Regions from separate parts of the Mesorhizobium sp. M0058 genome, predicted to be linked through region 1. Evidence: predicted binding sites of a transcription regulator. Region 1 holds the regulator's gene; the other holds the start of a gene.
The links. The regulator PhoB, encoded in region 1, activates phosphate uptake and scavenging genes when phosphate is short. The targets are predictions, from matches to a motif close to TGTCATNNANCTGTCAT.

Region 1 (4,652 bases):
CGCGGCGGTGCCGTCGATCGTCTTCGGTCTGCTTGGCCTTGCCGTGTTCATCAACTTCCTCGGCATGCCGCGCTCGGCTTCCTTCGTCGGCGGCCTGGTGCTGACCTTGATGACATTGCCGACCATAATCATCGCCACGCGCGCCGCCCTCGCCGCGGTGCCGCCGTCGATCCGCTCGGCGGCCCTAGGTCTCGGCGCCTCCAAGATGCAGATGGTGTTCCATCACATCCTGCCGCTTGCCGCCCCAGGCATCCTTACCGGCACCATCATGGGCCTGGCGCGTGCGCTCGGCGAGACAGCACCGCTGCTCTTGATCGGCATGGTCGCTTTCGTCGCCGATTATCCGACGACGCCTTTCGATCCGGCGACCGCGCTGCCGGTTCAGATCTATATGTGGGCAAACGAGGCTGAGCGCGCTTTTGTCGAGCGCATGTCCGGCGCCATCATCATCCTGCTCGTCTTCCTCATGGCCATGAACATCACCGCGATCGTGCTCCGGCGCCGGTTCGAGCGGCGCTGGTAGAAAAAAGGCAATTTGGTATGAACATCATGACCGAACAGTCCCTTGAGAATGCAGTGGGCGACAAAATGAACGCCAAGTCGAACGAAGTCATCAAGATGCGCGGCGACAAGGTCGGCGTCTTCTACGGCGAGAAGCAGGCGTTGTTCGACGTCAATCTCGACATCCGCCAGAACCAGGTGACGGCGCTGATCGGCCCGTCCGGCTGCGGCAAGTCGACCTTCCTGCGCTGCCTCAACCGCATGAACGACACCATCGATTCGGCGCGGGTGACCGGCAAGATCACGCTCGATGAAGACGACATCTACGACAAGAACATCGATGTCGTCGAACTGCGCGCCCGCGTCGGCATGGTGTTCCAGAAACCCAACCCGTTCCCGAAGTCGATCTACGAGAACGTCGCCTACGGCCCGCGCATCCATGGGCTGGCCAAGCGCAAGTCCGACATGGACCAGATCGTCGAGCAGAGCCTGAAGAAGGCTGCGATCTGGAACGAGGTCAAGGACCGCCTGCAGGAGCCCGGCACCGGCCTGTCCGGCGGCCAGCAGCAGCGCCTGTGCATCGCGCGCGCCATCGCCGTGTCGCCGGAGGTGATCCTGATGGACGAGCCCTGCTCGGCGCTCGATCCGATCGCCACCGCCCGTGTCGAGGAGCTGATCGACGAACTGCGCCAGAACTACACGATCGTCATCGTCACCCACTCGATGCAGCAGGCGGCGCGCGTCTCGCAGCGCACGGCGATGTTCCATCTCGGCTATCTCGTCGAGGAGGGCGCCACCGACAAGATGTTCACCAACCCCGACGACAAGCGCACCCAGGACTACATTACCGGCCGCTTCGGCTGAGCCGTCCGGCGGGTGAATTTTCAGGCACGAGGACCAAGATCATGGGTGAACATACCGTCGCCTCCTTCGATGAAGAGCTCGGGCAGATCAGCAAGCTGATCCGCGACATGGGCGATCTGGCAGGCTCGATGGTCAGCGGCTCGACCAGGGCGCTGCTCAATTCGGACAATGCGCTGGCACAGCGTGTCGTTTCCGACGACGCCATCATGGATGCGCGCCAGCGCGAACTGGACGACCGCGCCATCACGCTGATCGCCAAGCGCCAGCCGATGGCCAACGATCTGCGCGCCGTGGTCGGCTCGATCCGCATGGCGGGCGACCTCGAGCGCATCGGCGACCTCGCCAAGAACATCGCCAAACGCGTCGGCACCGTGGGCTTGAGCGTCACGCCGCGCGACCTCTCGCACTCCATCGATGCCATGGCGCAACTGGTGCTGATCCAGGTGCAAGGCGTCGTCGAGGAATATGCCGCCACCGATGCGGCAGCGCTTGCAAAACTCAGGAATGACGACGAGCGCATCGACGTCAAATACACGTCCGTGTTTCGTGAGCTCTTGACCTACATGATGGAAGACCCTCGCAACATCACCGCCTGCACGCATCTCTTGTTCTGCGCCAAGAATCTTGAGCGCATCGGCGATCATGTCACCAACATCGCCGAAAATGCGTATTATGTGCTGACCGGCCAGCAATTGCCCGCCAATCGTCCGAAGCAGGACGAGACGGCGATGGCCACGCCGGCCTGATGAGGGTGAACTGCCTATGATCGCGCCACGCATCATGGTCGTGGAGGACGAGGAGCCGCTGGGCGTGCTCCTCCGCTACAACCTCGAATCCGAAGGCTATCAGGTCGAGGTGGTGACACGCGGCGACGAAGCCGAGATCCGCCTGCAGGAAAACGTGCCCGATCTCCTGGTGCTCGACTGGATGGTGCCCGCTGTTTCCGGCATCGAGCTCTGCCGGCGGCTTAGAGTGCGGCCCGAAACCGAGCGGCTGCCGATCATCATGCTGACCGCGCGCGGTGAGGAAAGCGATCGCGTGCGCGGCCTGTCCACCGGTGCCGACGACTATCTGGTCAAGCCATTCTCGACGCCGGAGTTCATGGCGCGCGTGAAGGCGCTGCTGCGCCGGGCCAAGCCGGAAGTGCTGTCGAGCGTGCTCAAGGTCGGCGACATCGTGCTCGATCGAGAATCGCACCGGGTCTACCGCAAGAAGAGCGAGATCAGGCTCGGACCGACCGAGTTCCGGCTGCTCGAATTCATGATGCGCCATCCCGGCCGCGTGTTCTCGCGCAGCCAACTGCTCGACAATGTCTGGGGCGAGACGATCTATATAGACGAGCGAACCGTCGACGTCCATGTCGGGCGCTTACGCAAAGCGGTCAACAACGGCCGCATGCCGGATGTCATCCGTACCATTCGCGGCGCCGGCTACGCGATCAGGGAAGATTAGGATGCTGCGCGTCGCGCCGTTGCCGGCCATTCAGGCGACATGCTTGCCGGATTTGGCCTGAATGCCCGGCGCGAAAATCTCCTGATCGACGAAGCCGAGCGCGCGCATGGCACAGCCTTCGCGGATCAGCGGCAGCTCGTTGGGCTCGGTGTCGAAGGAGATCGATTTCGAGTGCTGGCCGCCGGCGGTCTGGGCGATCGCTTCGCGCAATGCCGGTTCGATCAGGTCGAAGGCGGCGGCGCTGACGCCTACCATGGCGACGGGTGCCGGATCGATCAGCGCAAACAGGCTGCCGAGGCCGAAGCCGAGCGCCTCGCCGGCCCTGCGATAGGCTTCGCGCTCCGGGCCGTCGGTTTCGCGGGCGCGCGCGGCGAGTGCGCGCATATCAGCGTCGCCGATATCGACCGGCTCGGCATCCTCGCCCATCATTTTGGCGCTGCGCCAGATGGCGTAGTTTCCGGCATAGGCTTCCACGCAGCCGCGCCGCCCGCAGCGGCAGAGCGCGCCGCCCGGACGGTGGATCATGTGGCCGAACTCGCCGCCCGAGGAATGGGTGCCGGTGAACAGTTCGCCTTTCAGCACCAGGCCCATGCCGATGCCGTGCGATAAGAGGATGGCGATAAAATTGTCGCGGTAGCGCTCGGGCTGGCGCCATTGCAGCGCCACCGCCATCATGTTGCAATCGTTCTCCATGGTGGCAGGAATGCCGAATTCCGCTTCCAACATGTCGGCGAAGGCAATGTCGGTCAGTGGCGTGATCGGCGACCACAGCATGGCGCGCGCCTGCGAATCGGTGATGCCCTGGATGCCCATGGCAATGCGGGCGATGCTCTGGACATCGAGGTCGGGATCCTCAAGCCGCCGCCGGACGATTGCTACGCATTCGCCAATCAGCTCGTCGCGCGGCTTGGTCAGCGTGTCCAGCCGGCGCTGTTCCTCGGCGACGACGTGGCCGGCATAGTCGATGACGGTGACGGACAGGAAATTGAGCGACAGCACGACGGTCATCACCGCCGCCGCTTCCGGGTTGAGACCAAGGCCCACCTGCGGCCGGCCGCGTTTCAGTGCGCCGGTCTCGCCAGGTTTGCCTTCAATCAGGATGCCTTCTTGAATCAGATCAGACGAGATTGCCGATATGGTCGAGTGGCTGAGGCCGGTGGTCGCCGCAATCTCGGTCCGCGACGGCTGGCCGGCCCGGCGCACGGCTGAAATCACCATCGCACGGTTGCGACGGCGCAGATCGTCGTGGCGGATTCCAACCGACATTTGTTTCCTCCCGGCCTCCTCGCGCCTCATGATAGTGACGGCGTTCGACGGCACCAGCCAAATATTGGCAGACGCCGGCAGCCCTGTCATTGTTTATTGCGGACCTCGAAAAAATTCGGCACGGCCATCAGAATCCATCAGAATCGATGTTGACAGCGCGTTATCATTGAACCAGTATTTTTTCGAGGCTCGAAAAAATAGCGCCTCTGTGTGCCGGCCCTCGGGCCAGTTTTGTCGCGCCGCACGCGGCGCAGGGAGGATTATGATGAACAGATTTGCAGCCGCCATGCTGGCGGGTGTCGCCATGTCGCTGGCGCTGATGTCGGTCGCGCAGGCGAAGGACAAGGTCATCGGCGTGTCGTGGTCGAACTTCCAGGAAGAGCGCTGGAAGACCGACGAGGCGGCGATGAAAACGGCGATAGAGGCTGCCGGCGACAAGTACATTTCCGCCGACGCGCAGTCCAATCCCGGCAAGCAGCTGACCGACGTCGAAAGCCTGATCTCGCAGGGCGCCAACTCGCTGATCATCCTGGCGCAGGACGCCTCGGCCATCGGCCCGGCGGTGCAGA
Region 2 (4,652 bases), on a different contig from region 1:
ACGGCCGCAGGTCCGGCTCGCCGCGAAACGGCCAATAGAGGCTGACCATGCGGCCGGCAATGTCGCCGATTGCCGCGTCGAGCCCTTCGGCGATAGCCCGCGACATCGCCACCCGCGCATCGGCGGAAACCGCCAACCGTGCCGCGATCAGACGCTCGCGCTCGGCCTTGCGCCAACGGCGCACATCGGTCCAGTCGGTCAATGGCGCGCGAAATTCCGGATCGAGTTCGTGCATGAAGCAAGGCGGCGAAGAATATTGCCCCCGCCCTTTGCCATCTTTGTCATCGTCGTTGGCCATGCTTCACTCCCGTGGTTCCAGCCTGCAAGGCTATACCCGTCCATGCTTGCCGACATAGGCATTCGCGACATCCGGCGACGAGTCCTGGGCAGCCTTAAGCGGCAATCTAGCTCGCCGCGACATTGTTGCGGTGCACAAAAATCGCTAGATAGAGGGAGACAAACAGGGGTGAATGCGATGAGTGAAACCAGCCATCATGTCGTTGTCGTCGGCGCAGGGTTCGGCGGTCTCGAACTCACGCGGGCGCTGGCCGGCGCACCCGTGCGCATCACCATGATCGACAAGCGCAACCATCACCTTTTCCAGCCGCTGCTCTACCAGGTGGCGACCACCTCGCTGGCGACCTCGGAAGTTGCCTGGCCGATCCGTCATCTGCTGCGCAAGCGCGAGGACGTGACGACGCTGCTCGGCAACGTCACCGGCGTCGACCGTCCAGGCAAACGCGTGCTGCTTGAGGACGGCAGTTCTGTTCCCTACGACACGCTGGTGCTCGCCACCGGCGCGCGTCATGCTTATTTCGGCCACGACGAATGGGAGCCTTTCGCGCCCGGGCTGAAGACGCTTGAAGACGCAACCACCATTCGGCGGCGCATCCTGCTCGCCTTCGAGCAGGCCGAGCGCGAGACCGATCCGGCCAAGCGCCAGGCACTGCTGACACTGGTCATCGTCGGCGGCGGCCCGACCGGCGTGGAGCTTGCCGGCACCATTGTCGAACTCGCGCATGAAACGCTGCGCGGCGAATTCCGCAACATCGACACGCGTGAGGCGCGTGTGGTGCTGGTCGAGGCCGGAGACAGGATCCTAGCCAATTTCGCGCCAAAGCTGTCCGACTATGCGCGCAAGGCGCTGGAGCGGCGGGGCGTCACGGTCGAGCTTGGCCGCGCCGTCACGCGCCTCGATGCCGAAGGCGTCGTCTTTGGCGATACGCATCTGCCGGCGCGAACCATCCTGTGGGCCGCCGGCGTGGCGGCTTCACCCGCGGGAGAGTGGCTGGGCGCGCCGGTGGACCGGGCGGGCAGGGTAATGGTCGAGCCCGATCTGACCGTGCCGAACAGTCCTGAAATCTTCGTCATCGGCGACACCGCGCATGTCTTGCGGCCGGACGGCAAACCGGTGCCCGGCGTGGCGCCCTCGGCCAAGCAGGAGGGCAAGCATGTCGCCGCGACGATCAGGGCGCGGCTGGCCGGCGATGGCGCGCCGCGGCCTTTCCGCTACAAACATGCCGGCGACCTGGCGACGATCGGCAAGTGGGCAGCCGCGATCGATTTCGGCTCGATCAAGCTCACGGATGGCTTGCCTGGTGGCTGTGGGGCGTGGCGCATATCTACTTCCTGATCGGTTTCCGCAACCGGCTCTCGGTGTCGCTTAGCTGGCTATGGATCTATTTCACCGGCCAGCGCAGCGCGCGGCTGATCACCCAGGGCGACGATGACAAGGGCTGAGGTTCTCAACCGCGGCCAAGGATATTCATCCAGCCGTCACCTTTTGCTGATCGACTGACTTCCCGATGGACATGGCCGGTTTTCGGCGCGAAGCTTCCGCCCGGGGCTGGGATCTTGTCACGTCGCTGGGAAGGAAAACCAATGCCGCATCTCAATTACCCCGTCTCCCGCCGTAGTTTTCTTGCCGGTACGGCCGCCAGCGGGGCGCTGATCATGCTGCATCCGTTTTCCGCCCGCGCGCAGGCCAATCAGGCGCATCTGAGGATCATGGAGACCACCGACATTCATGTGAATGTGCTGCCTTACGACTACTACGCCGACAAAGCCAACGACACGATGGGCCTGTCACGGACGGCCTCACTGATCGCGGCGGTGCGCAAGGAAGCCACCAATGCGATGCTGATCGACAATGGCGATCTTTTGCAGGGCAATCCGATGGGCGATTACATCGCCTATGAGAAGGGCCTCAAGGAAGGCGATCTGCATCCGATCATGAAGGGCATGAACCTGCTGGGCTATGAATGCTCGACGCTCGGCAATCACGAGTTCAATTACGGCCTGTCGTTCCTCGACAAGGTGCTGGCCGGAGCCAATTTCCCCTTCGTCTGCGCCAATCTGATCCGCGGCACCGAGCTTGCCGCCAAACCGCGCGACGACAAGCTCTACCTCAGGCCCTATGTCATCCTCGACAAGAAGATCAAGGACGGGTCGGGCGCCGAGCAGCCGATCAAGATCGGCATCATCGGCTTTGTGCCGCCGCAGATCATGGTCTGGGACCTGAAGAACCTGGAAGGCAATGTCAGGACGCGCGACATCGTCGAGGCGGCCAGGGCATGGGTGCCGCAGATCAAGGAGGAGGGCGCCGACATCGTCATCGCGCTCTCGCATTCCGGCATCGATATCAAGCAGGGCGACGGCATGGAGAACGCCTCCTTCTTCGTCGCCGGCGTCGAAGGCATCGATGCGGTGTTCACCGGCCATCAGCATCTCGTCTTCCCCGGCAAGAAGGATTTTCAGGCGCTCGAAGGCGTCGACACCGAGAAAGGCACGCTGCAGGGCAAGCCCGCCGTGATGGGCGGTTTCTGGGGCTCGCATATGGGACTGATCGATCTGCTTCTGGAACGGGACGGATCGAAATGGCGCGTAGCCTCGGCCACATCGGAGGCAAGGCCGATCTACCAGCGCGTCGACAAGGCAAACAAGCCGACGGTGGCGGACGACCAGCGCGTCGTCGATGCGCTGAAGGCGGACCATGAGGCGACACTTGCCTATGTCCGCCGACCGGTCGGCAAGACCTCGGCGCCGCTCTATTCCTATTTCGCGCTGGTCGCCGACGATCCGTCGGTGCAGATCGTCAACCAGGCGCAGAGCTGGTACCTCAAGGACATATTAAAAAGCACGCAGTGGAAGGACGTGCCGCTGCTGTCGGCGGCGGCGCCCTTCAAGGCCGGCGGGCGCAACGGCGCCGACTACTATACCGACGTGCCGGTGGGCGACATCGCCATCAAGAACGTCGCCGACCTCTATCTCTATCCGAACACGGTTCGTGCCGTCGAAATCACCGGCGCGCAAGTGAAGGAATGGCTGGAAATGTCGGCCGGCATTTTCAGGAAGATCGAGCCGGGCAAAGCCGACCAGGCGCTCATCGACACCGAATTCCCGTCCTACAATTTCGATGTGATCGATGGCGTCAGCTACGGAATAGACCTGTCGCAGCTGCCGAAATACGATGCCAAGGGTGGCGTCGCCAATGCCGGCTCGAACCGCATCGTCGGCCTCAGCTTCGACGGCAAGCCGATTGATCCGGCAGCGAAATTCGTCGTCGCCACCAACAATTACCGCGCCGGCGGTGGCGGCAATTTCCCCGACATCAATGCCTCGAAGATCATCTACGAGGCGCCGGACACCAACCGCGACGTGATCGTGCGCTACGTCGTCAGCGAAGGCACGATCAACCCCTCGGCCGACGACAATTGGTCGTTCACGCCGCTGCCCGGCACCAGCGTCGTGTTCGAGACCGGCCCCAAAGCGAAGGATTTCATATTTGGGGTGAAATCGCTCAAGATCGAGCCGGCCGGCGAGGGCGAATCCGGGTTTGCGAAGTATCGCATCCTGCTTTGAGGCAAACGCGCAGGTAACAGGGAAACGAGCGGGCATACGCCCGCTCAATCACGCTTCGGATCAGGCCTTGTAGACCACCTGGCGCACGTCGATGTAGCTGGCCCTGAAGCCGGCTTCGCAATAGTGGAGATAAAATTCCCAAAGCTTCTTGAAGCGGTCGTCGAAGCCGAGCGGGACGATCTTTTCCCACGACGCCCAGAAGCGGTTGCGCCATTCGGCAAGCGTGCGGGCATAGTCGTCCGGAAAGACGCGCTCGCGCAGATGGGCAAGGCCATGGTCGCTGCCCAGCGTCTTCAGGATCGACGGCGTCGGCAGCATGCCGCCTGGGAAGACATAGCGCTGGATGAAATCCGGCCGCGCCCGATAGGTGTCGTAAGCGGCCTCGTTGATGGTGATGATCTGCAGGCCGGCGGTGCCGCCGGGCCTCAGGCATGCCTTCATCTTGCCGAAAAATACCGGCCAATATTTTTCGCCGACCGCCTCGAACATCTCGATCGAGGCGATGCGGTCGTAAGTGCCCGTTTCGTCTCGGTAATCCTGCAGCTTGATGTCGACCTTGTCAGACAGTCCCGCCTTCTGGATGCGCGCCTTGGCGAAATCGTGCTGTTCGCGGCTGATGGTCAGGCCGGTGACGCGGCAGCCGATCTCGCGCGCGGCAAATTCGGCAAAACCGCCCCAGCCGCAGCCGATCTCGAGCACATGGTCCTTCTTGCCGATGCCCGTATCCTTGGCCAGCGCGCGGTATTTGGCGGCCTGAGCGCTTTCCAGGTCGTTGGCGCCGGTCGCATAGA

Region 2: the regulator PhoB is predicted to act here: its motif matches at 1,764-1,780, upstream of NKJ75_RS16805 (bifunctional 2',3'-cyclic-nucleotide 2'-phosphodiesterase/3'-nucleotidase).

The regions. Positions count from the first base shown of each region.
Region 1 is NZ_JAMYUQ010000008.1:837-5,488, reverse strand. Features, by position in the region: gene pstA (phosphate ABC transporter permease PstA) at 1-523, shown strand, start outside; gene pstB (phosphate ABC transporter ATP-binding protein PstB) at 541-1,365, shown strand; gene phoU (phosphate signaling complex protein PhoU) at 1,407-2,111, shown strand; gene phoB (phosphate regulon transcriptional regulator PhoB) at 2,128-2,817, shown strand; gene NKJ75_RS14850 (ROK family protein) at 2,848-4,083, opposite strand; gene xylF (D-xylose ABC transporter substrate-binding protein) at 4,349-4,652, shown strand, end outside.
Region 2 is NZ_JAMYUQ010000009.1:47,260-51,911, forward strand. Features, by position in the region: gene NKJ75_RS16795 (5-formyltetrahydrofolate cyclo-ligase) at 1-298, opposite strand, end outside; partial or broken gene NKJ75_RS16800 (NAD(P)/FAD-dependent oxidoreductase) at 476-1,740, shown strand; gene NKJ75_RS16805 (bifunctional 2',3'-cyclic-nucleotide 2'-phosphodiesterase/3'-nucleotidase) at 1,882-3,861, shown strand; gene NKJ75_RS16810 (SAM-dependent methyltransferase) at 3,922-4,652, opposite strand, start outside.